DNA from 2 places in the Streptomyces sp. NBC_00523 genome. Region 1 is predicted to be linked to the other one. Evidence: riboswitches for the same ligand, from Rfam matches in the RefSeq annotation. Region 1 holds a riboswitch; the other holds the start of a gene.
The links. A riboswitch is a leader RNA that binds a small molecule or an ion and turns the genes downstream of it on or off. The one in region 1 is predicted to bind glycine.
Positions count from the first base shown of each region.

Region 2: linked by a shared signal. The riboswitch ahead of gcvT (glycine cleavage system aminomethyltransferase GcvT) and the one ahead of gcvP (aminomethyl-transferring glycine dehydrogenase) in region 1 are both predicted to bind glycine.

Region 1 is NZ_CP107836.1:1,100,393-1,111,938, reverse strand. It holds gene OHS17_RS04955 (mannose-1-phosphate guanyltransferase) at 1-1,794, shown strand, start outside; gene OHS17_RS04950 (DUF881 domain-containing protein) at 1,900-2,802, shown strand; gene OHS17_RS04945 (small basic family protein) at 2,799-3,131, shown strand; gene OHS17_RS04940 (DUF881 domain-containing protein) at 3,137-3,925, shown strand; gene OHS17_RS04935 (FHA domain-containing protein) at 4,008-4,871, shown strand; gene ftsR (transcriptional regulator FtsR) at 4,914-5,654, shown strand; gene OHS17_RS04925 (bifunctional nuclease family protein) at 5,708-6,184, shown strand; gene OHS17_RS04920 (MerR family transcriptional regulator) at 6,352-6,969, shown strand; gene OHS17_RS04915 (DNA polymerase IV) at 7,062-8,522, shown strand; gene OHS17_RS04910 (PRC-barrel domain-containing protein) at 8,447-8,815, opposite strand; glycine riboswitch at 8,932-9,029, shown strand; gene gcvP (aminomethyl-transferring glycine dehydrogenase) at 9,223-11,546, shown strand, end outside.
Region 2 is NZ_CP107836.1:5,223,562-5,235,107, reverse strand. It holds gene OHS17_RS23930 (ABC transporter substrate-binding protein) at 1-846, opposite strand, end outside; gene OHS17_RS23925 (ABC transporter permease) at 891-1,883, opposite strand; gene OHS17_RS23920 (enhanced serine sensitivity protein SseB C-terminal domain-containing protein) at 2,168-2,935, opposite strand; gene OHS17_RS23915 (enhanced serine sensitivity protein SseB) at 3,050-3,820, opposite strand; gene OHS17_RS23910 (AAA family ATPase) at 3,946-4,629, opposite strand; glycine riboswitch at 4,814-4,907, shown strand; gene gcvT (glycine cleavage system aminomethyltransferase GcvT) at 5,052-6,167, shown strand; gene gcvH (glycine cleavage system protein GcvH) at 6,271-6,648, shown strand; gene glyA (serine hydroxymethyltransferase) at 6,668-7,927, shown strand; gene OHS17_RS23890 (L-serine ammonia-lyase) at 8,092-9,474, shown strand; gene metG (methionine--tRNA ligase) at 9,577-11,283, shown strand; gene OHS17_RS23880 (SGNH/GDSL hydrolase family protein) at 11,482-11,546, shown strand, end outside.

The DNA of each region.
Region 1 (11,546 bases):
CGCAAGGTCGACGTCGAGATCGACGGCTTCGAGATCTCGCCCGGGGTCTGGGTGGCCGAAGGCGCCGACGTGCACCCCGACGCCGTACTGCGGGGCCCGCTCTACATCGGGGACTACGCCAAGGTCGAAGCCGGCGTGGAGATCCGCGAGCACACGGTCATCGGGTCGAACGTGGTCGTCAAGAGCGGCGCCTTCCTGCACAAGGCCGTGGTCCACGACAACGTGTATGTCGGCGACCACAGCAACCTGCGCGGCTGCGTCGTCGGCAAGAACACCGACATCATGCGCGCCTCCCGGATCGAGGACGGCGCCGTCATCGGCGACGAATGCCTCGTCGGTGAGGAATCCATCATCCAGGGCAACGTCCGCGTGTACCCCTTCAAGACCATCGAGGCCGGCGCCTTCGTCAACACCTCGGTGATCTGGGAGTCCCGCGGTCAGGCCCATCTCTTCGGGGCGCGCGGCGTCTCCGGGATCCTGAACGTCGAGATCACCCCGGAACTCGCCGTCAGGCTGGCCGGTGCCTACGCGACGACGCTCAAGAAGGGCTCCACCGTCACCACCGCCCGGGACCACTCCCGAGGCGCCCGGGCGCTCAAGCGGGCCGTGATCTCCGCGCTCCAGGCCAGCGCCATCGACGTACGGGACCTGGAGAACGTACCGCTGCCCGTCGCGCGTCAGCAGACCGCGCGCGGCAGTGCCGGCGGGATCATGATCCGTACATCGCAGGGTGTGCCCGACTCCGTCGACATCATGTTCTTCGACGAACGCGGAGCGGACCTCTCCCAGGCGCGGCAGCGGAAGCTGGACCGCGTCTACGCCAGGCAGGAGTACCGGCGGGCCTTCCCCGGCGAGATCGGCGACATCTACTTCCCGTCCAGCGTCTTCGACTCGTACACCGGGTCCCTCCTGCGCAACGTGGACACCACCGGGATCGCCGATGCCCAGCTGAAGGTCGTGGTCGACGCGTCCAACGGCAGCGCGGGGCTCGTGCTGCCTAGCCTCCTGGGGCGGCTGGGCGTGGACGCGCTCACCATCAACCCCGGTCTTGACGAATCCCGGCCGACCGAAACGGCCGAGGCCCGGCGCAAGGGCCTCGTGCGCCTGGGCGAGATCGTCTCCTCGGCGCGGGCGGCCTTCGGCGTCCGCTTCGACCCCGTCGGCGAGCGGCTGTCCCTGGTGGACGAGCGCGGCCGGATCGTGGAGGACGACCGGGCCCTGCTGGTCATGCTCGACCTCGTCGCCGCCGAGCGGCGCAGCGGGCGGGTGGCGCTCCCGGTCACCACGACGAGGGTCGCCGAGCAGGTCGCCGCGTACCACGGCACGCAGGTCGAGTGGACGACCACGTCGCCGGACGACCTGACCCGGGTGGGGCGTGAGGAAGGCACCATCTTCGGAGGAGACGGACGCGGCGGCTTCATCGTTCCCGAATTCGCCAGTGTCTTCGACGGCACGGCCGCATTCGTGCGGCTCATCGGGCTCGTCGCCAGGACCCAGCTCACGCTGAGCCAGATCGACGCCCGTATCCCGCGCGCCCACGTCCTGCGCCGCGACCTGGCCACACCGTGGGCCGTGAAGGGTCTGGTCATGCGCCGGGTCGTGGAGGCGGCCGGCGACCGGGACGTCGACACGACGGACGGCGTACGGGTCGTGGAGGCGGACGGGCGCTGGGTCATGGTGCTGCCGGATCCGGCGGAAGCCGTCACCCACCTGTGGGCCGAGGGGCCCGACGACGCCTCCGCCGAGGCGCTGCTGGACGAGTGGGCGGCGGTCGTGGACAGCGCGGGCAACTGAGACGGGGTCGCGGGGACGGGCGGACGCACCGCCCGTCCCCGCGACCGCCCGTCCATCGGTGGGGCCATTCGGCGTAAGCCGCCGCGACATGCGACGATGTGCGGCATGTCGCAGCAGCCCCCCGGTCGGAGCACGGCCCCGCCGCCCAAGCGCCCCGACGCGTCCATGCTGCTGCTGACCAATGTGATGGAACACAGCCTGGACGACGGCTACGCCGAAGCGGCGGCGCGGCGGGCGGCCGAGGGGCGCACGGGCATGCCCCGTACGCTCAAGGCCAAGCTCGGTCTCGCCGCCTGTCTGGTCCTCGCGGCCCTGGTCGTCACGCTCGGCGCCGCCCAGGCGCGGGTGACCGCGCCGGTCCTGGCCAAGGAGAAGCAGGAGCTGATCGACCGCATCGACGCCGAGACGGCGGCGGCCGACACCCTGGAAACTCAGGTGGAGGAAGTCCGCGACGACGTCAGCAGCCGGCAGCGCAAGGCCCTCCAGGAACACGGGGGGGACCAGGCCGAGCTGGTGGCGCTGCTCTCCGGAGCGACGCCCGTGCACGGGCCGGGGCTCAAGGTCGTCGTGGACGACGCCGAGGACACCGACCAGGGCGGCGGCGGACCCCGCGAAACCAGCGGCTTCTCCGACACCGGGCGGGTCAGGGACCGGGACATGCAGCGCGTCGTGAACGGGTTGTGGGAGTCCGGCGCGGAGGCCATCGCCATCAACGGACAGCGGCTGACGGCCCTGTCGGCGATCCGGGCCGCGGGCGACGCCATACTGGTCGACAACAAACCGCTCGTGCCCCCGTACTCGGTGCTCGCGGTGGGGGACGGCAAGAAGCTGGGTGCGGCCTTCCGGAGCAGTGCCGACGGCCAGTACCTGCAGGCGCTGAAGGACACCTTCGACATCCGGACCAGCATCTCCGTCCAGGAGAAGCTGAGCCTTCCGGCCGCTCCGAGCCTGATCGTACGGACAGCAGAGCCATACAAGGCCGCAGACACTGAGAAGGACACATCGTGATCGCCGTACTGGGCCTCGTCGTGGGAGTCGTGGTCGGACTGTTGGTCCGGCCCGAAGTTCCGGCGGTGGTCGAGCCTTATCTCCCCATCGCCGTCGTCGCCGCGCTCGACGCGGTGTTCGGCGGGCTGAGGGCCATGCTCGACGGCATCTTCGTCGACAAGGTCTTCGTGGTCTCGTTCCTCTCGAACGTGGTCGTGGCGGCCCTCATCGTCTTCCTGGGCGACAAGCTGGGCGTCGGCGCCCAGCTCTCCACGGGTGTGGTGGTCGTGCTGGGCATCCGGATCTTCTCCAACGCCGCGGCGATCCGCCGGCACGTCTTCCGGGCCTGATGCCGATGAGCAACGACGACTTCAACGAGAGCCCCGACCACGGCGGGGAGCCCCGGCCGGATGCCCCGCAGGAGCTCACCGGGCGCCGCCGGCTGATCGCCGGTCTCTGGCCGCCCCGGGTGACCCGAGCCCAACTCATCGTCGCCGTCCTCCTGTTCGGCCTCGGCCTCGGGCTCGCCATCCAGGTGCGGTCCAACAGCGACAGCAACGCCCTGCGCGGCGCGCGCCAGGAGGACCTGGTGCGCATCCTGGACGAGGTGGACGACCGCACGCAGCGGCTGGAGGACGAGAAGCAGCGCCTCGACGCCCAGCGCACGGAGCTGGAGAACAGCTCCGACCAGGCCGAGGAGGCCCGGAAGCAGACGGTCGAGAAGGAGCGGCAACTCGGTGTGCTCGCCGGGACCGTGGCGGCCCACGGCCCCGGGATCACCATGACGGTCAACGACCCCGGCGGCGCCGTGCGGCCCGACATGCTGCTCGACGCCCTGCAGGAGCTCAGGGCGGCCGGCGCCGAGGCCGTCGAGGTCAACGGCATCCGGGTGGTGGCCAATACGTACTTCTCCGGTGACGCGGGCGCCGTCAAGGTCGACGGGCGCAAGATCACCGCCCCGTACGTCTTCAAGGTCATCGGCAAGCCGCAGGATCTGGAACCGGCGCTGAACATCCCCGGAGGTGTGGTGCAGACGCTGGAGAAGGAGCAGGCCACCGTGCATGTGCTGCGGGCCGACGACATTGTCGTGGACGCCTTGCGACCGGCGGAGCGGCCTGACTACGCTCGGTCGTCGGGCCAGTGATCCCCGGGCGCCCGGGCGTCGGGGAACACGAGCGGACGGTTGCGGGGGGTCGCCGCATCGTAATCGTGGCGCGTGGTGGAAACTGTCGAGTGGATACGGACGTTGTGAAGATGTCCGGGTCGGCAGGTGTGTTCATTCAGGGTTCGTCCTGCCCCACGGGCGGGTCTGTTTCGGTCAAGGGGAATCGCCCGTGAAGTTGTTTGGGAAGTTGTTCGGCAAGAGCGCCCGCGATGAGAACGCACGTCATCGCGCGCCGCGCCATGGTCAGCCCGACGAGCAGGGCGCGGAGCGCCCGCTCTTCCGCGACCAGGTGTCAGGCCAGGGGGGTGACTACCCGGGCGGTCCCGGCGCGTCGTCCGTTGACCCTGCCGGTCCCGGCCGCATAGGTTTCGGAGCCCCGAGCCAGGAGGCTTCGTCCATGCCGGTGTGTACGAGGTGCGGCCACCGCAACGCCGAGGCCAGCCGTTTCTGCTCCAACTGCGGTGCGCCGCTGCGGGGCGGGGCTCCGGAGCGCGCCTCGGAGACGACGTCGACCATCTCGATCTCGGGTCTTGAGGCGTACGAGGCGGAGGCCACCGGCCAGACCGCCGTGCCGTCGCTGTCGCCCGAGGCGCAGGCCGCCGTCGACGCCCTGCCGCTCGGCTCGGCGCTCCTGGTGGTCCGCCGCGGCCCGAACAGCGGCAGCCGCTTCCTGCTGGACGGCGAGCTGACCACGGCCGGCCGTCACCCGCAGAGCGACATCTTCCTGGACGACGTGACGGTCTCCCGCCGTCATGTGGAGTTCCGCCGGGGTGCCGACGGCAGCTTCACGGTCGGGGACGTCGGCAGCCTCAACGGCACCTATGTCAACCGTGAGCGGATCGACTCCGTCGCCCTGTCCAACGGTGACGAAGTGCAGATCGGCAAGTACCGGCTGGTCTTCTACGCGAGCCAGCGGGGCATCTGACCCGCCCCCGGACACCGTCCGGGGGGAACCCCAGGAAGGTCCATGCTGAGAACACCGAGCGGCGGTGCCCGACACGGCACCGCCGCCGACGGCCGGCCGATGAGCATCGGCACGGTGCTCCTGCAACTGCAGGAGGAGTTCCCCGAGGTCACCATCTCCAAGATCCGCTTCCTGGAGGCCGAAGGGCTGGTCGAACCGCAGCGGACCCCCTCCGGCTACCGGAAGTTCGTCGCCGCGGACGTCGAGCGGCTCGCCCAGGTGCTCCGGATGCAGCGGGACCACTACCTGCCGCTGAAGGTCATCCGCGAGCATCTGGACGCCCTCGCCCGCGGCGAGCAGGTGGCCCTGCCGTCCCCCGACGGCGAGCCGCAGCAGGCGGACGGTGAGCCGGCCGGGCTGCCGGGCCGGGCCACGGCCGCTCGCATCGGCCGCGCCGAGCTCCTGGTGGCCGCCGAGGTCACCGAGAGCGACCTGGACGACTGGGAGTCGTACGGCCTGGTCGTCCCCGCGGCGGACGGAGGATACGACGCCGACATGGTGACCGTCGCCAGGCTTGTGGCGGAACTGGGGCGATTCGGTCTGGAACCTCGTCACCTCAGGGCCGTACGGGCCGCCGCGGACCGGGAGGCCGGGCTCATCGAGCAGATGGTCGCGCCGCTGCGCCGGCACCGGAATCCGCAGACCAGAGCGCATGCGGAGGCGACCGCGAAGGAGCTGGCGGAGCTGTCCGTACGGCTGCACTCCGCGCTCGTACAGACCGCTCTGCAGGTGCGGCTCCGCTGAAGGCGGACCAGCCCGACTACCCAAACCTGCCGAGCACGTCCTAGGGTTGCTGTGTGAACGAGCTCGACGTTGTGGGTGTCCGGGTGGAAATGCCCTCCAACCAACCGATCGTGCTCCTGCGTGAAGTGGGAGGCGACCGGTACCTCCCCATTTGGATCGGTCCTGGTGAGGCGACCGCGATCGCCTTCGCTCAGCAGGGCATGGCTCCGGCCAGGCCGCTGACCCATGATCTCTTCAAGGATGTGCTCGAGGCCGTCGGCCAGGAGCTCACCGAGGTCCGGATCACGGACCTCCGCGAAGGGGTTTTCTACGCGGAGCTGGTCTTCGCCGGCGGTGTCGAGGTAAGCGCGCGGCCTTCCGACGCCATAGCCCTCGCTCTGCGCACCGGCACGCCGATCTACGGCAGTGACGGGGTGCTGGACGACGCGGGGATCGCGATCCCCGACGAGCAGGAGGACGAGGTGGAGAAGTTCCGCGAGTTCCTCGACCAGATCTCTCCGGAGGACTTCGGGACGAACAACAGCCAGTGACGTCTTTGGCGGCGGCCACCGGCACATCCGGTGAGCCTTTCCCCGTCAACGGTCACGCGAAACCACCCTCAGGGTGATTATCACTCGGCGTGCCGAGTGTGGCGATCGTTGACGCACCCCGGGTGACTGCCTACCTTCGAGTGGGCAGGTCAAGGACGGAGGTCGGCGTGAGAAGCAGCGGCGACGGTACGGCAGCGGGTGCGCCGTATTCGCAGCAGGGGAGTACGGCCGGCCGGACCATCCCGCAGTCGGCGTCGCCGGCTGCGGTGGCGGGGGACGGCGTGGCATCGACCGAGGACATCGGTTATCGCGGGCCCACGGCGTGCGCGGCGGCGGGGATCACGTACCGGCAACTGGACTACTGGGCGCGTACCGGCCTGGTGGAGCCGAGCGTCCGTCCGGCGTACGGGTCGGGCACGCAGCGGCTCTACAGCTTCCGGGACGTCGTCCTGCTGAAGATCGTGAAGCGCTTCCTCGACACGGGCGTGGCGCTCCAGAACATCCGGACCACCGTCCAGCATCTGCGGGCCCGCGGTTTCCAGGACCTGGAGCGGATGACGCTGATGAGCGACGGGGCCACGGTCTACGAGTGCTCCTCGCCCGCCGAGGTGGTCGATCTGCTCCAGGGCGGCCAGGGCGTCTTCGGCATCGCCGTCGGAGTCGTCTGGCGGGACGTGGACGCCGCCCTGTCGCAGCTGCACGGGGAGCGCGTGGACACCGGCGAGACGCTGATCGGGCACAACCCGGCCGACGAGCTCGCGCGGCGCCGCAACCGGGCCGTCTGAGCCCCTGAGGACGCCTCCCGGGGCGGGAATCGCGGGGGCCGGGGCCGTGATGACGCGGCGATTGTCAGTGCTGTAGGGCAACATCGGCTGGTGTGAGAGCCGCGCCCACCATCCTGCATCTGGACATGGATGCCTTCTACGCCTCCGCGGAGCAGGCGGCGAAGCCCAGCCTGCGCGGCAAACCCGTCGTGGTGGGCGGGCTCGGGACGCGCGGGGTCGTCGCGACCGCCTCGTACGAGGCACGGCGCTTCGGGGTGCATTCCGCGATGCCGATGGCGCAGGCCAGACGGCTCGCGCCGAACGCCGCCTATCTGGTCCCGCGCTTCACGCTGTACCGCGCGGTGAGCGACCAGGTCATGGAGCTGCTCGGCCGGCTCTCGCCGCTGGTGGAACCGCTCAGCCTGGACGAGGCCTTCGTGGACCTCGAAGCGGGCGGCACCGCCGACGACACCGCCTCCGCCCTGGAGATCGGCCGGGAGCTGCGCGAAGCCATCCTGGCGGTCACCGGACTGAGCGGATCCGTCGGGCTCGCCGGATCCAAGATGCTGGCCAAGATCGCCTCCGAGGAGGCCAAGCCCGACGGGATGCGCCTCATCGAGCCCGGCACCGAGCGGGCGCACCTGGCGCCCATGCCGGTGCGCACCCTGCCCGGCGTCGGCCCCGCCACGGCGGACCATCTGCGCCGCGCCGGCATGACGACCGTCAACGACCTCGCCGAGGCGGGCGAGGCGGAGCTCATACGGCTGCTGGGCAAGGCGCACGGCGCCGCGCTGCACCGGATGGCCTCCGGCCACGACGACCGGCCCGTGGTCGCGGAGCGGGACGCGAAGTCCGTCTCCGTCGAGGACACCTTCGAGGTGGACCTGCACGACCGCGTCCGGGTGCGCACCGAGGTGGAGCGGCTGGCCGACCGGTGCGTCCAGCGGCTGAGGGGTGCGGGGCGCTCCGGGCGCACGGTGGTGCTCAAGGTGCGCCGGTACGACTTCTCCACGCTGACCCGCTCCGAGACGCTGCGCGGCCCCACGGACGACCCCGCGGTCGTCCGGGAGGCCGCCGCCCGGCTCCTGGAGGCCGTGGACACCACGGGCGGGGTGCGGCTGCTGGGCGTCGGCGTCACGGGGCTCGCCGACTACACCCAGGAGGACCTGTTCGCCCAGGCCGCCGGTGAGCGGGCGGCGGCGGCCCTCCCGGACGACGACGGGGCGCGGCCGCAGGAGGACGCCGAGGGGGCCGTGGACGACGGGCCCGGGCCGGAGGAGGCCGCCGAGCAGCTCGCGGCGCGGCGCTGGCCGGCGGGGCACGACGTGCACCATGAGGTCCACGGACACGGGTGGGTGCAGGGGAGCGGGGTCGGGCGGGTGACCGTGCGGTTCGAGGAGCCGGGGGCGACGGCACCCGGCCGTGTGCGTACGTTCCGCGTGGACGATCCAGCGCTTCGGGCCGCCGACCCCCTGCCGCTCGTCCCGGACCCGCCGGACTACTCCTCCTGGCCCGCCAGCCGCCCGAAGTCGCGGTCGGGGGCCGGGGCGCCGGGGGCGGCGTCCAGGCCGTAGTGCCGGTAGAGCTGGAGCTCCTGCTCCGGGGAGAGGTGGCGGCCCACGCCGAAGTCGGGTGCGTCCTTGATCAGCGCCCGGTCGAAGGGGACGCGCAGGGTCTCGTCCACGAACTCGCTGGGCTCCAGCGGGACGAAGGCGTCACGGCTGAAGAGCCCGGTGCGCACGGCCGCCCATTCGGGGACCCCGGTCGCGTCGTCGAGGTACACCTCGTCCACGGTTCCGATCTTGGTGCCCTTGCGGTCGAAGGCCTTGCGGCCGATCAGGCTGCGCGGGTCGATGTCGGTCTGCACGGTCCCTCCCACACTGGTCGCGGCTGGTCCACAGGGACTACAGAAATGCAGTTCCGTGGTCTTGGCCACTCGAGAATTCTCGTCGTGTACCCCGCTGGTAGGCTGGTCATGGCTGCTGACCCCGTGCGGGAGAGTCGTCCGGAGCCCATCCGGAGGACGCCGAAGGAGCAAATCCTCCCCGGAATCTCTCAGGCCCCCGTACCGCACGGACGAGGTCACTCTGGAAAGCAGGGCGGGTTGCGCGCGGCCGATGGGCCGTACGGAACCTCTCCCTCACCGACGGTGAAAGCCGGCGCCCGCGTGGTGCCGGTGAAGCTCTCAGGTTGAGATGACAGAGGGGGAGGCCGTCAGGGCACCCGGCGCCGTGGTGCCCTTCGCAGGTCGTGACAGACCAGGAGGCCTCCACCATGACCCCCCGTCGCACCCCGCTCACGCAGCTGGAACAGGGCATTCCGTTCGAACAGCGCCACATCGGCCCCGACGCCGAGGCGCAGGCGAAGATGCTCGCCCAGGTCGGTTACGGCTCGCTGGACGAGCTGACCGCGGCCGCCGTGCCCGACGTGATCAAGAGCGCCGAGGCGCTGGCCCTGCCGGGGGCCCGGACCGAGGCCGAGGTGCTGGCCGAGCTCCGCCGGCTCGCCGACCGCAACCAGGTCCTCGCCCCGATGATCGGGCTCGGCTACTACGGCACGTTCACCCCGCCGGTGATCCTGCGCAACGTCATGGAGAACCCCGCCTGGTACACGGCCTACACGCCGTACCAGCCCGAGATCTCGCAGGGCCGCCTCGAAGCCCTGCTGAACTTCCAGACGATGGTGGCCGAGCTCACCGGCCTGCCCACCTCCGGCGCCTCGCTGCTCGACGAGGGCACCGCCGGCGCCGAGGCCATGGCGCTCGCCCGGCGCGTCGGCAAGGTCAAGAACGGCGTCTTCCTGGTCGACGCCGACACCCTGCCGCAGACCGTCGCCGTCATCGAGACCCGCGCCGAGCCGACCGGCGTCGAGGTCGTCGTCGCCGACCTCACCGACGGCATCCCGGCCGAGGTCGCCGAGCGCGGCGTCTTCGGCGTGCTCCTCCAGTACCCCGGCGCCTCCGGGGCCGTCCGGGACCTCAAGCCCGTCATCGACCAGGCGCACGAGCTGGGCGCGATCGTCACCGTCGCCGCCGACCTGCTGGCCCTCACGCTGCTCACCTCGCCCGGCGAGCTGGGCGCCGACATCGCCGTCGGCACCACGCAGCGCTTCGGCGTCCCGATGGGCTTCGGCGGCCCGCACGCCGGCTACATGGCGGTCCGCGACAAGTTCGCCCGCAGCCTCCCCGGCCGCCTGGTCGGCGTCTCCGTGGACGCCGACGGCAACAAGGCGTACCGCCTGGCCCTCCAGACCCGCGAGCAGCACATCCGCCGCGAGAAGGCCACCAGCAACATCTGCACCGCTCAGGTGCTGCTCGCCGTCATGGCCGGCATGTACGCCGTCTACCACGGCCCCGAGGGCCTGCGCACGATCGCCCGGCGCACCCACCGCTACGCCGCGATCCTCGCGGCGGGCCTGCGCGCCGCCGGGGTCGACGTGGTGACCGGCGCCCACTTCGACACGCTCACCGTCCGCGTCCCCGGCCGGGCGGGCGAGGTCCTCGCCGACGCCCGGGAGCGCGGGGTCAACCTGCGCCTGGTCGACGCCGACACCATCTCGCTGGCCTGCGACGAGACGACGACCCGCACCCAGGTCGCCGCCGTCTGGGCCGCCTTCGGTGCCGACGGGGACGTCGAGGCGCTGGACGCCACCACCGAGGACACGCTGCCCGAGGCGCTGCTGCGCACCGACACGATCCTCACCCACCCGGTCTTCCACCAGCACCGGTCCGAGACCGCGATGCTGCGCTACCTGCGTAAGCTCGCCGACCGCGACTACGCGCTGGACCGCGGCATGATCCCGCTCGGCTCCTGCACGATGAAGCTGAACGCGACCGCCGAGATGGAGTCGATCACCTGGCCCGAGTTCGGCGCGCTGCACCCGTTCGCGCCCGCCGAGCAGGCGCAGGGCTTCCTGACGCTGATCCGCGAGCTGGAGGAGCGGCTGGCCGAGGTCACCGGTTACGACGCGGTGTCCCTCCAGCCGAACGCCGGATCGCAGGGCGAGTTCGCGGGGCTGCTGGCCGTCCGCGCGTACCACCGCGCCAACGGCGACGAGAACCGGACCGTGTGTCTGATCCCGTCCTCCGCGCACGGCACCAACGCCGCGAGCGCCGTGATGGCCGGCATGAAGGTGGTCGTCGTCAAGACCGCCGACGACGGCGAGGTCGACATCGAGGACCTGCGCGCCAAGATCGCGCAGTACCGCGACGAGCTGGCCGTGCTCATGATCACCTACCCGTCGACGCACGGCGTCTTCGAGGAGCACGTCGCCGACATCTGCGCCGAGGTGCACGACGCCGGCGGTCAGGTCTACGTCGACGGCGCCAACCTCAACGCGCTGGTCGGCCTGGCCAAGCCCGGCCGGTTCGGCGGCGACGTCTCGCACCTCAACCTGCACAAGACCTTCTGCATCCCGCACGGCGGCGGCGGCCCCGGCGTCGGCCCGGTCGGGGTGCGCGCGCACCTGGCGCCGTACCTGCCCAACCACCCGCTCCAGCCCGCGGCGGGCCCGGAGACGGGCGTCGGTCCGATCTCGGCGGCCCCGTGGGGCTCCGCCGGCATCCTCCCCATCTCGTGGGCGTACGTACGCCTGATGGG
Region 2 (11,546 bases), 4.1 Mb from region 1:
GTTGACGTTGAACTTCAGCTCGATCCTGTCCGGCAGCGCCTTGCGGATCGGGTCCGTCTTCGGGTCCCACTCCGGGTTGCGGACCAGGGTCGCGCCCTTGCTCTCGTCGTACGCCGAGAACTTGTACGGACCCGAGGAGACCATCTTCTGGACGTAGCTGGCGCCCGTGTCGGCCTTCTGCTGGATCGGCGCGGTCTGCGAGAACGCGGCCAGGTAGTCCATGTCCGCGAACGGCTTGTTCAGGTGGAAGACGATCGTGTACTTGTCCGGGGTCTCGATGGACTTCAGACCCGCGGTGGACTTGTCCTTGTAGGGACCCTTGTACTTGTCGCCGCCCTCGAGGTACGCCTTGAAGTACGTCGGGCCGTTGGACAGGGCCTCCGGCGCGAAGTTGGAGCGCTCGACGGCGTACTTGACGTCCTGCGAGGTGATCTCGGAGCCGTCCTCGAACTTCACGCCCTTGCGCAGCGTGTACGTCCAGGTCTTGGCGTCCGCGCTCGCCTTGCCGAGGCCGGTGGCGAGGTCGGGGACGACCTTCAGGCTGTCCTTGCCGGCGGCCGGCTGGAAGGTGACCAGCGAACGGGCGTACAGGCGGGAGAAGTTCTGCACCCAGCCGTAGTACGTGTTGCCGGGGTCGAGGGAGTCCGGGCCACTGGTGTGCTCGTAGGTGACCGTCCCCCCCTTCTTGTCGCTGGCGTTGACGATGCTCGTCAGACCGGCGTCGGCCTTGGCGCTGCCGCCGCCGCCCTTGCCGCTGCCGCCGTCCGAGTCCTTGCTGCACGCCGTGGCGCCGAGCGACACCGCGATCGCGACGGCTATGAGCGCCGCTGTCTTTCTGTTCTGCATGCTGAGGAAAGCCCCCTCGCTAGTCCTGTGCGGCACTGCCGCGTTTACTTGCCACGAGGGTCGAGTGCGTCACGCAGCCCGTCCCCCAGCAGGTTGAAGGCCAGCACGGTGATGAAGATCGCCATGCCGGGGATGACCATGAACATCGGGTCCACCTCGTAGAGGTCGACCGCCTGCGTGAGCATGCCGCCCCAGGACGCCTGCGGCGGTGCGATGCCCACGCCCAGGAAGGACAGGGCCGCCTCGAAGAGGATGTTCGTGGGGATCAGCAGCGTCGCGTAGACGAGGATCGGCGCGACCAGGTTGGGCAGCAGCTCGCGGAAGAGGATGAACGGCCCGCGGGCGCCCAGCGACCTGGCGGCCTCCACGAACTCGCGCTCGCGGAGCGACAGCGTCTGCGCGCGCACGATGCGGCCGATGTACGGCCAGCTGAAGAAGCCGATCACGAAGATCAGGACCGCGATCCGCAGCGTGAGCCCTTCCATCCCGAAGGCGTTGCCCTGGAGGGACGCGGAGATGGAGATCGCGAAGAGCAGCAGCGGGAAGGCCAGGAAGGTGTCCATCAGCCGGCTGATCAGGCTGTCCACCCAGCCGCCGTAGAACCCGGCCACGACACCCATGACGACGCCGATGGCGACGGAGAGCAGGGTGGAGCCGACGGCCACGACGAGCGAGACCCAGGAGCCTTCGAGGATGCGCGCGAAGATGTCGCGGCCGGTCTGCGGCTCGACGCCGAACGGGTGGTCCCAGCTGATCCCGCCGAAGCTGCCCTTGGGCGCCAGCATGACGGGGTCGACCAGCGTCTGGTTGAACGCGTTGGGGTCGAGACCGAGGAGCGACTGGAGCGGCTTGGAGAGCACCGCGGTCAGGATCAGCAGGACGACAACGATGCCACCGGCCATCGCGGCCTTGTCCCGCTTGAACCGGGTCCAGGCGATGCGGCCGAGCGAACGGCCCTCGATCTCCTTGCGGCCCGCGCCTTCCAGCACCGCTTCGGGCCGCGTATCCGCCCTGGTGGTCTCGATAGGTGCCGTCATTGCGCTGGAGACCCCTCTCGGCCGGCGGTGGCCGGCCCGTGACCGCCGCGGTAGCGGCTCGTACATAGCTAGTTGCGTGGGAGTCTTCAGCCACGGCGCGCACACCCGCCAGACCTGACGGGGAATGTTTGCTCAAACGTGATGACGTCAGAATGCAACCGATATCCGAACAGCAGGGCTCGGAAGTCGGGCCTCCCGGTCACAAAACAGCGATAACGAACACTTCGCGCACGAACACCGAAGTGCCCGCAATGCCCCCGATATGCCGGGTATCTGACGCAGAATCAGTACGCGGGTGCCTGGGGGTAGCCGTAACCGGGCGCGGCGTGCGCCTCGCGGTCGTAGAACGGGCGGGAGTTGGCGCGCAGCCACATCGCGACCGGGTCGTACTCGTCGGACATCGCGACCGTGGAGACCGGCAGCCCCTCGGGGACGGCGCCGACGGACTGGCGCATCATCGCGCGCACCGCGTCGACGGACGGCCGGCTCGTGTCGTACAGGTCGAGGCCGACGGCGAGGTACGGGACGCCGAGCGCGGGCTGCACCCAGGCGCGGCGCAGCGAGCGGATCGCGGGGGTGTGGTGGGCGTTCTGCGTGAGCTGGGCGTAGAACCGCGGAAGGTCGAGGGCGGGTTCGCTGATCCGCAGCGGTCCGGCGGGCATCCGGTCGAGGCCGGTCGCGATGCGGCGCAGGTCCAGCCAGGGGATGCCGACGCCGCCGCCCGGGGCGTGCGGATTGAGCCAGACGCCCCAGCGGTCCGGGTAGAGGGCACGCGCGATGTCCAGTCCGGCGACGACCTCGTGGTCCCGGCTCCAGCCGCTGGCGGTGAGCTCCTGGGGGGAGGTGACGCACGGGGCGTACCCGAGTCCGTCGACCTCCATGTTCCCGTACTGGGCGTCGGGGGCGCCGGGGCGGCCGTGCCACAGGAGCATCCAGACCCGGCCGGACGCCAGGGCCTGGAGCAGCGCCTCGTACGCGTCGTAGCGCCCGGGCGCGACCTGTCGCAGCATGTGCTCGACCTGACCGGCCGCCGCGGTGCCTGACGCACTCACCCTGGTCCCGCCCCTCGTAGATCCTCTGCTTCGGCCACCGGGCATCGGCCTTCAGCCATCAAACCAGCTTATGCGGCCGCGCTGTCACCGGCTTGACGCCGTGGCCGCCCCCCGTCACTCCGGGGCGCGCGTGTAGAAGGGCCGCACCCGTTCGAGCATCCAGTCGGCGACCGGGTCCTGCGCCACGTCGAGGAGGACGAGGTTGACCGGCCACGGCACCGCGACGCGGCCCAGCGCCCGGCCCAGGGCCTCCATCGGGGCGCTCTGTCCGGCACCGTCCCAGGTGGAGAACTCGACGCCGACGAAGAGCACGGGGTCGTCGCCCTCGATGCTGGCCAGGACCCGGCGGGCGGTGCGGACGACGCCGCTCTCGTGGAACTCGCCGGCGGCGGCGGCCAGGAAGTCGACGGGCTCCTCCTTCCAGTCCGGCTCGTACAGCCGGACCCGGCCCCCGGTCGCCGGGCCGTCGAGCGGGGTGCGCCCGGCCCGGCACAGCTCGGCCACGGCGGGCGGAGGCAGTGGCAGGCCGACGGCGCCGCCCGGGTTGACGGCGAGGCCGAGCTGCGGGGGCAGTCCGCGGGCGAATTCGGCGGCGGGGGCGATGGTGAAGGACATCTGGGCGCCGACGCAGGTGAGGAACTGGTGCTCGGAGCTGTAGACGGGGACGTACGCGACGCCGTCGATCTCCATCGCGGGCAGGTCGAGTTCCCGGGCGTCGGGCCCGCCGCCGTTGGGCAGGGGCACCCAGACATGGCTGCGTCCCAGCACCTCCAGCAGGCGTCCGCCCGCCTCCGGAGTGCCGAGCGAGGCGCCCAGCACCTCTTCGAGTTCATTGGCCGGCCAGCCGCTCTGCGGCAGGCTCCCGGCCTGTGCAGGAATGTCCACTGCTTCCCTCTCGCCCCGTTGCCGTGCAGCAAGAGGGTACGGCCTCCCCCGGCCTCCGTCGCTCCCCGGGGCTATCCGGAAACCGCCCGTTGTCGGCTACCGTCCAGCCGTTGGACGGTCCGTTTTCAGCCGTCGGTCTGTGCGTTCGCGAACGTGATGCGCGTGAGCGTCCCGGCCGCCTCGCGGTCGAGCAGCACCGCCGAGGCGCAGCCGCGCGGCAGCAGCCCGGCCTCGGTGTCCCGCAGCAGCCGCCCCACGGCTCTGCGGTGCCGGGCGAAGGCGTACGCGGAGACGCCCCTGCCGCGCTCGCGCTGGCCCTCGCGCGCGGCCCGGGCGGAGACGTCGAGCAGGACCAGATGCAGGCCGCTGCCCCGGTGCCGGGCATGGCGGGCCAGCAGGGCCCGGACCCAGCTCTGCGTACCGCAGTCGTGGACGACGACGGAGGCGCCGGAGCGCAGCGCCCGCCGCAGTCCCCGGTAGTGGGCGAGGCGGACCAGCGGGCGGTAGAGGACGTAGGGGAGTAAGCGGGGCAGCCGGCGGGCCCAGCGGTCCCGGGTGTCCTGGGAGTCGACCGCGTACGCCGGGGCGGTGCGGGAGATCAGCGTGGACTTGCCGCTGCCGGGGAGCCCGGAGACGACCACGACGTCCCCGGCGGCGAAGCGCAGGGCGCGCGGGCCGCGCCCGGACCGGCCGCGCAGGTCCCGGACGACGGGCGGATGGGTGCCCACCGCCTGCCGGGGAGGCGAGCCGGACTGTGCGGGCAGCGCGGTGCCCGTGGTTCCCGCGGTCGTCGCGTAGCGCAACGTCATCGCCTCCCCCTGGCCGTACGGCCGACGCGTGCAGGACCGATACCTACCCCCGAAGTGTAAAGAAAAGGTAATGCCAGGCAACCGTCCGACCCGCCGCGAAACCGTGACCCGGCCCACCGGTCCCGGCGCCCCGCTCCCCCGGAATGCGTGCGATGATGACCCCGCCAACTGCATACAGGCCGCTTGAATCCGCGCGGGAGAGTCCCGGTCACCGTGCCGGGCGCCGAAGGAGCAAGATCCTCCCTTGAATCTCTCAGGCCCCGTACCGCGTGGATGAGGCAGATCTGAAAAGCGAGCCGCCCGGCGGCTCCACCCAAGGTGCAAGCCGAACCCCTGCGGGGTCTCTCGGCGAACCTCTCAGGTTCCGATGACAGATGGGGAGGGATCGTCCTCGTCGTCGTCATGCCCTGGGAGCCCGTTTCATGAGCAGCACCCCCCGTCTCACCGCCCTCGATGCGCTGCATCGTTCGCTGGGCGCCACCATGACCGACTTCGCGGGCTGGGACATGCCGCTGCGGTACGCCAGTGAGCGCGACGAGCACAACGCCGTCCGCACGAAGGCCGGTCTCTTCGACCTGTCCCACATGGGCGAGATCACGGTCACCGGCCCGCAGGCCGTGGACCTGCTGAACCACGCGCTGGTCGGCAACATCGGCACGGTCTCGACCGGCCGGGCCCGCTACACGATGATCTGCGCCGAGGACGGCGGCATCCTGGACGACCTGATCGTCTACCGCCTCCAGGACACGGAGTACATGGTCGTCGCCAACGCCGGCAACGCCCAGCTCGTCCTGGACACGCTCACCGAGCGCGCCGCCGGCTTCGACGCCGAGGTCCGCGACGACCGCGACGCCTACGCGCTGCTCGCCGTGCAGGGCCCCGAGTCCCCGGCGATCCTCGCGGCCGTGACCGACGCCGACCTGGACGGCCTGAAGTACTACGCCGGGCTGCCCGGGGTGGTCGCCGGGGTGCCCGCGCTGATCGCCCGTACCGGCTACACCGGCGAGGACGGCTTCGAGCTGTTCGTCGCGCCCGGCCACGCGGAGCAGCTGTGGAAGGCGCTCACCGACGCGGGCGCCGCGCACGGCCTGATCCCGTGCGGCCTGTCCTGCCGTGACACGCTGCGCCTGGAGGCGGGCATGCCGCTGTACGGGCACGAGCTGACGACCTCGCTGACCCCGTTCGACGCCGGGCTCGGCCGGGTCGTGAAGTTCGAGAAGGACGGCGACTTCGTCGGCCGCAAGGCGCTGGAGGCCGCCGCGGAGCGCGCCGAGACCGCCCCGCCCCGCAAGCTCGTCGGCCTGGTCGCCGAGGGCCGCCGGGTGCCGCGCGCCGGCTTCCCGGTCGTGGCGAACGGCGAGGTCATCGGCGAGGTCACCTCCGGGGCCCCCTCCCCCACGCTGGGAAAGCCGATCGCCATGGCGTACGTCGACGCGGCGCACGCCGAGCCGGGCACCGCCGGAGTCGCGGTGGAGATCCGAGGCAGCCACGAGCCGTACGAGGTCGTGGCGCTCCCCTTCTACAAGCGCAAGAAGTAGAACCGTAGGACCCGGCACGGGCGCCGCACACGTGACGCGGTCCCGTCTCACACCGTAAGACCATCGTTCATCCGCACTCCCCGCGTACAGGAGAATTCAGACCATGAGCAACCCCCAGCAGCTGCGGTACAGCAAGGAGCACGAGTGGCTGTCGCCCGCCGAGGACGGTGTGGCCACGGTCGGCATCACCGAGCACGCGGCCAACGCGCTCGGTGACGTCGTCTACGCGCAGCTTCCCGAGGTCGGCGACAAGGTGACCGCGGGCGAGACCTGCGGCGAGCTGGAGTCGACCAAGTCGGTGAGCGACCTGTACTCGCCCGTGACCGGTGAGATCACCGCGTCCAACCAGGACGTCGTGGACGATCCGTCGCTGGTCAACTCCGCTCCGTTCGAAGGCGGCTGGCTGTTCAAGGTACGCGTCGCGGAGGAGCCGAAGGACCTGCTCTCCGCCGACGAGTACTCCGAGTTCTCCGGCAACTGAGACCCCAAGGGACCACCTGATGTCGCTTCTCAACTCCTCCCTCCACGAGCTGGACCCGGACGTCGCCGCCGCCGTCGACGCCGAGCTCCTGCGCCAGCAGTCCACGCTCGAAATGATCGCCTCGGAGAACTTCGCTCCGGTCGCGGTCATGGAGGCACAGGGCTCCGTCCTGACCAACAAGTACGCCGAGGGCTACCCCGGCCGCCGCTACTACGGCGGCTGTGAGCACGTCGACGTGGTCGAGCAGATCGCGATCGACCGGATCAAGGCGCTCTTCGGCGCCGAGGCCGCGAACGTCCAGCCGCACTCCGGTGCGCAGGCGAACGCCGCCGCGATGTTCGCGCTGCTGAAGCCGGGCGACACGATCATGGGCCTGAACCTGGCGCACGGCGGTCACCTGACCCACGGCATGAAGATCAACTTCTCCGGCAAGCTCTACAACGTGGTCCCGTACCACGTGGACGACACCGGTGTCGTGGACATGGCCGAGGTCGAGCGCCTGGCCAAGGAGGCCAAGCCGCAGCTGATCGTCGCCGGCTGGTCCGCGTACCCGCGCCAGCTGGACTTCGCCGCCTTCCGCCGTATCGCGGACGAGGTCGGCGCGTACCTGATGGTCGACATGGCGCACTTCGCCGGTCTGGTCGCCGCGGGCCTGCACCCCAGCCCGGTGCCGCACGCCCACGTCGTCACCACCACCACGCACAAGACCCTCGGCGGTCCGCGCGGCGGTGTGATCCTCTCCACCCAGGAGCTCGCCAAGAAGATCAACTCGGCGGTCTTCCCGGGTCAGCAGGGCGGCCCGCTGGAGCACGTGATCGCGGCCAAGGCGGTCTCGTTCAAGGTCGCGGCGGGCGAGGAGTTCAAGGAGCGCCAGCGGCGCACCCTGGAGGGCGCCCGCATCCTGGCCGAGCGCCTGGTCCAGCCCGACGTCACCGAGGTCGGCGTCTCCGTCCTGTCCGGCGGCACCGATGTGCACCTGGTCCTGGTGGACCTGCGCAACTCGGAGCTGGACGGCCAGCAGGCCGAGGACCGGCTCCACGAGCTCGGCATCACGGTCAACCGGAACGCCATCCCCAACGACCCGCGCCCGCCGATGGTCACCTCCGGCCTCCGGATCGGCACCCCGGCCCTGGCCACCCGCGGCTTCGGCACCGAGGACTTCACCGAGGTCGCCGAGATCATCGCCTCGGCCCTCAAGCCGTCCTACGACGCGGACGACCTGAAGGCCCGGGTCACCAAGCTCGCCGAGAAGTTCCCGCTGTACCCCGGCCTGAAGTAGCCGGTCGGGCGCATTCGCGCCTACGGGAGGGGCACCCGCACACTGAACAGTGGGCAGGTGCCCCGTCCCTTGTCCCCCGCTTTGTCTCATGCACTCCGGGCCGCCCACGCCCGTACCGCACCACCCGGCAGACAACGGCGTCTACCAACCCTTAGGAGTCCCCCGTGGCCATCTCGGTCTTCGACCTGTTCTCGATCGGCATCGGCCCGTCCAGCTCCCATACGGTCGGCCCCATGCGCGCGGCCCGTATGTTCGCGCGGCGCCTGAAGAACGAGGGCCTGCTCGCGCACACCGCCTCGATCCGGGCCGAGCTGTACGGCTCGCTCGGCGCCACCGGCCACGGCCACGGCACCCCCAAGGCGGTCCTGCTCGGCCTGGAGGGCGAGTCCCCGCGCACCGTGGATGTCGAGACGGCCGACGAGCGCGTCGAGGCGATCCGCTCCACCGGCCGGATCAACCTGCTCGGGATGCACGAGATCCCCTTCGACGCGGACGAGCAGCTGATCCTGCACCGCCGCAAGGCGCTCCCGTACCACGCCAACGGCATGACCGTCTTCGCGTACGACGCCGAGGGCGCCCCGCTCCTGGAGAAGACGTACTACTCGGTCGGCGGCGGCTTCGTCGTGGACGAGGACGCCGTGGGCGAGGACCGGATCGTGCTGGACGACACGGTCCTGAAGCACCCGTTCCGCACCGGCGACGAGCTGCTGCGGCTGGCCCGCGAGACCGGTCTGTCGATCTCCTCGCTGATGCTGGAGAACGAGCGCGCCTGGCGCACCGAGGAGGAGATCCGCTCCGGGCTCCTCGGCATCTGGCGGGCCATGCAGGCGTGCGTGACGCGCGGGATGTCCCGCGAGGGCGTCCTGCCCGGCGGCCTCAGGGTGCACCGCCGCGCCGCGAAGACCGCCCGCCAGCTGCGCGCGGAGGGCGACCCCCAGACGCACGCCATGGAGTGGATCACCCTCTACGCGATGGCGGTCAACGAGGAGAACGCGGCGGGCGGCCGCGTGGTCACCGCCCCGACGAACGGCGCGGCCGGCATCATCCCGGCCGTCCTGCACTACTACGTGAACTTCGCGGCGGGCGGCGCGACCGAGGCCGAGAAGGACGACAGCATCGTGCGCTTCCTGCTGGCGGCGGGCGCGATCGGCATGCTGTTCAAGGAGAACGCCTCCATCTCCGGCGCCGAGGTCGGCTGCCAGGGCGAGGTCGGCTCCGCATGCTCGATGGCCGCCGGCGCCCTCGCCGAGGTCCTGGGCGGCAGCGCCGAGCAGGTGGAGAACGCCGCCGAGATCGGCATGGAGCACAACCTGGGCCTCACCTGCGACCCGGTCGGCGGCCTCGTCCAGATCCCGTGCATCGAGCGCAACGGCATGGCCGCGGTGAAGGCGGTCACGGCCGCGAAGATGGCGCTGCGCGGCGACGGCAGCCACAAGGTCTCCCTGGACAAGGTCATCAAGACCATGAAGGAGACCGGCGCGGACATGTCCGTGAAGTACAAGGAGACCGCCCGGGGCGGTCTCGCGGTGAACATCATCGAGTGCTGAGGGCGCCGGAAATCCGGTAAAGGGGGGTGTCCCCGGTTCGATAGGATGCAAAACGGCCTGCGACAGAGGCACCGGCACCTTAGAAACTGGGAGCATCCAACGATGACTCGACACCTGATCACCAGCGCGCTTCCCTACATCAACGGGATCAAGCACCTGGGGAACCTGGTCGGGTCGATGCTCCCGGCGGACGTCTATACGCGGTATCTGCGCCAGCGGGGCGAGGAGGCGCTGTACATCTGCGCCACCGACGAGCACGGCACGCCGGCGGAGCTGGCCGCGAAGGCGGCCGGGCTGCCGGTGGCCGAGTTCTGCGCGCAGCAGCACGACGCGCAGAAGGCCGTCTACGACGGGTTCGGGCTCGCGTTCGACTACTTCGGGCGCAGCTCGTCCGCCCAGAACCGCGACATCACCCAGCACTTCGCCCGCAAGCTGCACGAGAACGGCTTCATCGAGGAGCGGGCGATCCGCCAGGTCTTCTCGATCGCCGACGACCGCTTCCTGCCGGACCGCTACATCGTCGGTACGTGCCCGCACTGCGGGTACGACAAGGCGCGCGGCGACCAGTGCGAGAACTGCACCCGTGTACTGGACCCGACGGACCTGATCGAGCCGCGCTCCGCGATCAGCGGCAGCAGCGAGCTGGAGGTCCGGGAGACCAAGCACCTCTTCCTCCTCCAGTCGAAGCTGTCCGGCGAGGTCGAGGCGTGGATCGACAAGACGAGCGACGAGTGGCCGCACCTGGCGTCCTCGATCGCCCGCAAGTGGCTCACCGAGGGCCTGCACGACCGGTCGATCACCCGTGACCTGGAGTGGGGCGTGCCGGTCCCGGCCGACACCTGGCCGGAGCTGGCGGCCGAGGGCAAGGTCTTCTACGTCTGGTTCGACGCCCCCATCGAGTACGCCGGGGCGACGAAGGAGTGGGCGGACCTGGAGCCGGAGACCCGGGACTGGAAGTCCTGGTGGTACGAGGCCTCCGACGTCCGGTACACGCAGTTCATGGCCAAGGACAACGTCCCGTTCCACACGGTGATGTTCCCGGCGATGCAGATCGGCACCCGTGAGCCGGTCAAGCGGGTCGACCACGTCAAGGCGTTCAACTGGCTGAACTACTACGGCGGCAAGTTCTCGACGTCGCAGCAGCGCGGCATCTTCTCGGACACGGCTCTTGAGCTGCTGCCCGCGGACTACTGGCGCTACTTCCTGATGGCGCAGGCCCCGGAGTCGGACGACACGTCGTTCACCTGGGAGCTGTTCGCCACCTCGGTCAACAAGGACCTGGCCGACACCCTCGGCAACTTCGTGAACCGGGTGCTGTCCTTCTCGCGCAAGCGGTTCGGCGACGAGGTCCCGGCGGGCAAGGAGGCCGGGGAGGCCGAGCGGAAGCTGGGCGAGGAGATCGCGCGGCTGCTCGCGGAGTACGAGGGCCACATGGAGGCGCTCCAGTTCCGCAAGGCGGCCCAGGCGCTGCGCGCGCTGTGGAGCGCGGGCAACTCCTACCTGGAGGAGAAGGCCCCCTGGCTGGAGATCAAGACCGACCAGGAGGGCGCCGCGCTCACGCTGCGCACCGCGATGAACCTGATCCACCTGTACGCGGTCGTCTCGGAGCCGTTCATCCCGTCCTCCGCGCGGGCCATGCGCGAGGCGTTCGCCCTGGCGGACGACACGGCGACCTGGGTGAGCGCCGACGAGGCCCGCGCCCTGGCGTCCGTACCGGCCGGGACCGCCTTCACGGTGCCGCCGGTGCTCTTCGCCAAGATCACCGACGAGGACCTGGAGGCGTGGCGGGAGCGCTTCGGCGCCCAGTAGTCGCTTCGTCGTCGTACGTCGTCGCCCGGCCGGGTCTTCCGGCCGGGCGACTTCGCGTTCCGGGGCATGCTCAACCCCCGTACGATCGAAATATTTCGAACCGTTGACCGAAAGTTCCGGCGGCGCTAATCTGCCGCGTGCCCGGCCGGGGCACGTACGTGTGCATGGAGAAACCCGACACGCAGAGGGAACACCGCCATGAACCGAAGAACGTCGCTCCTCAGCCTGATCACGGCGGGGGCGCTCTGCGCGACCCTCGCCGC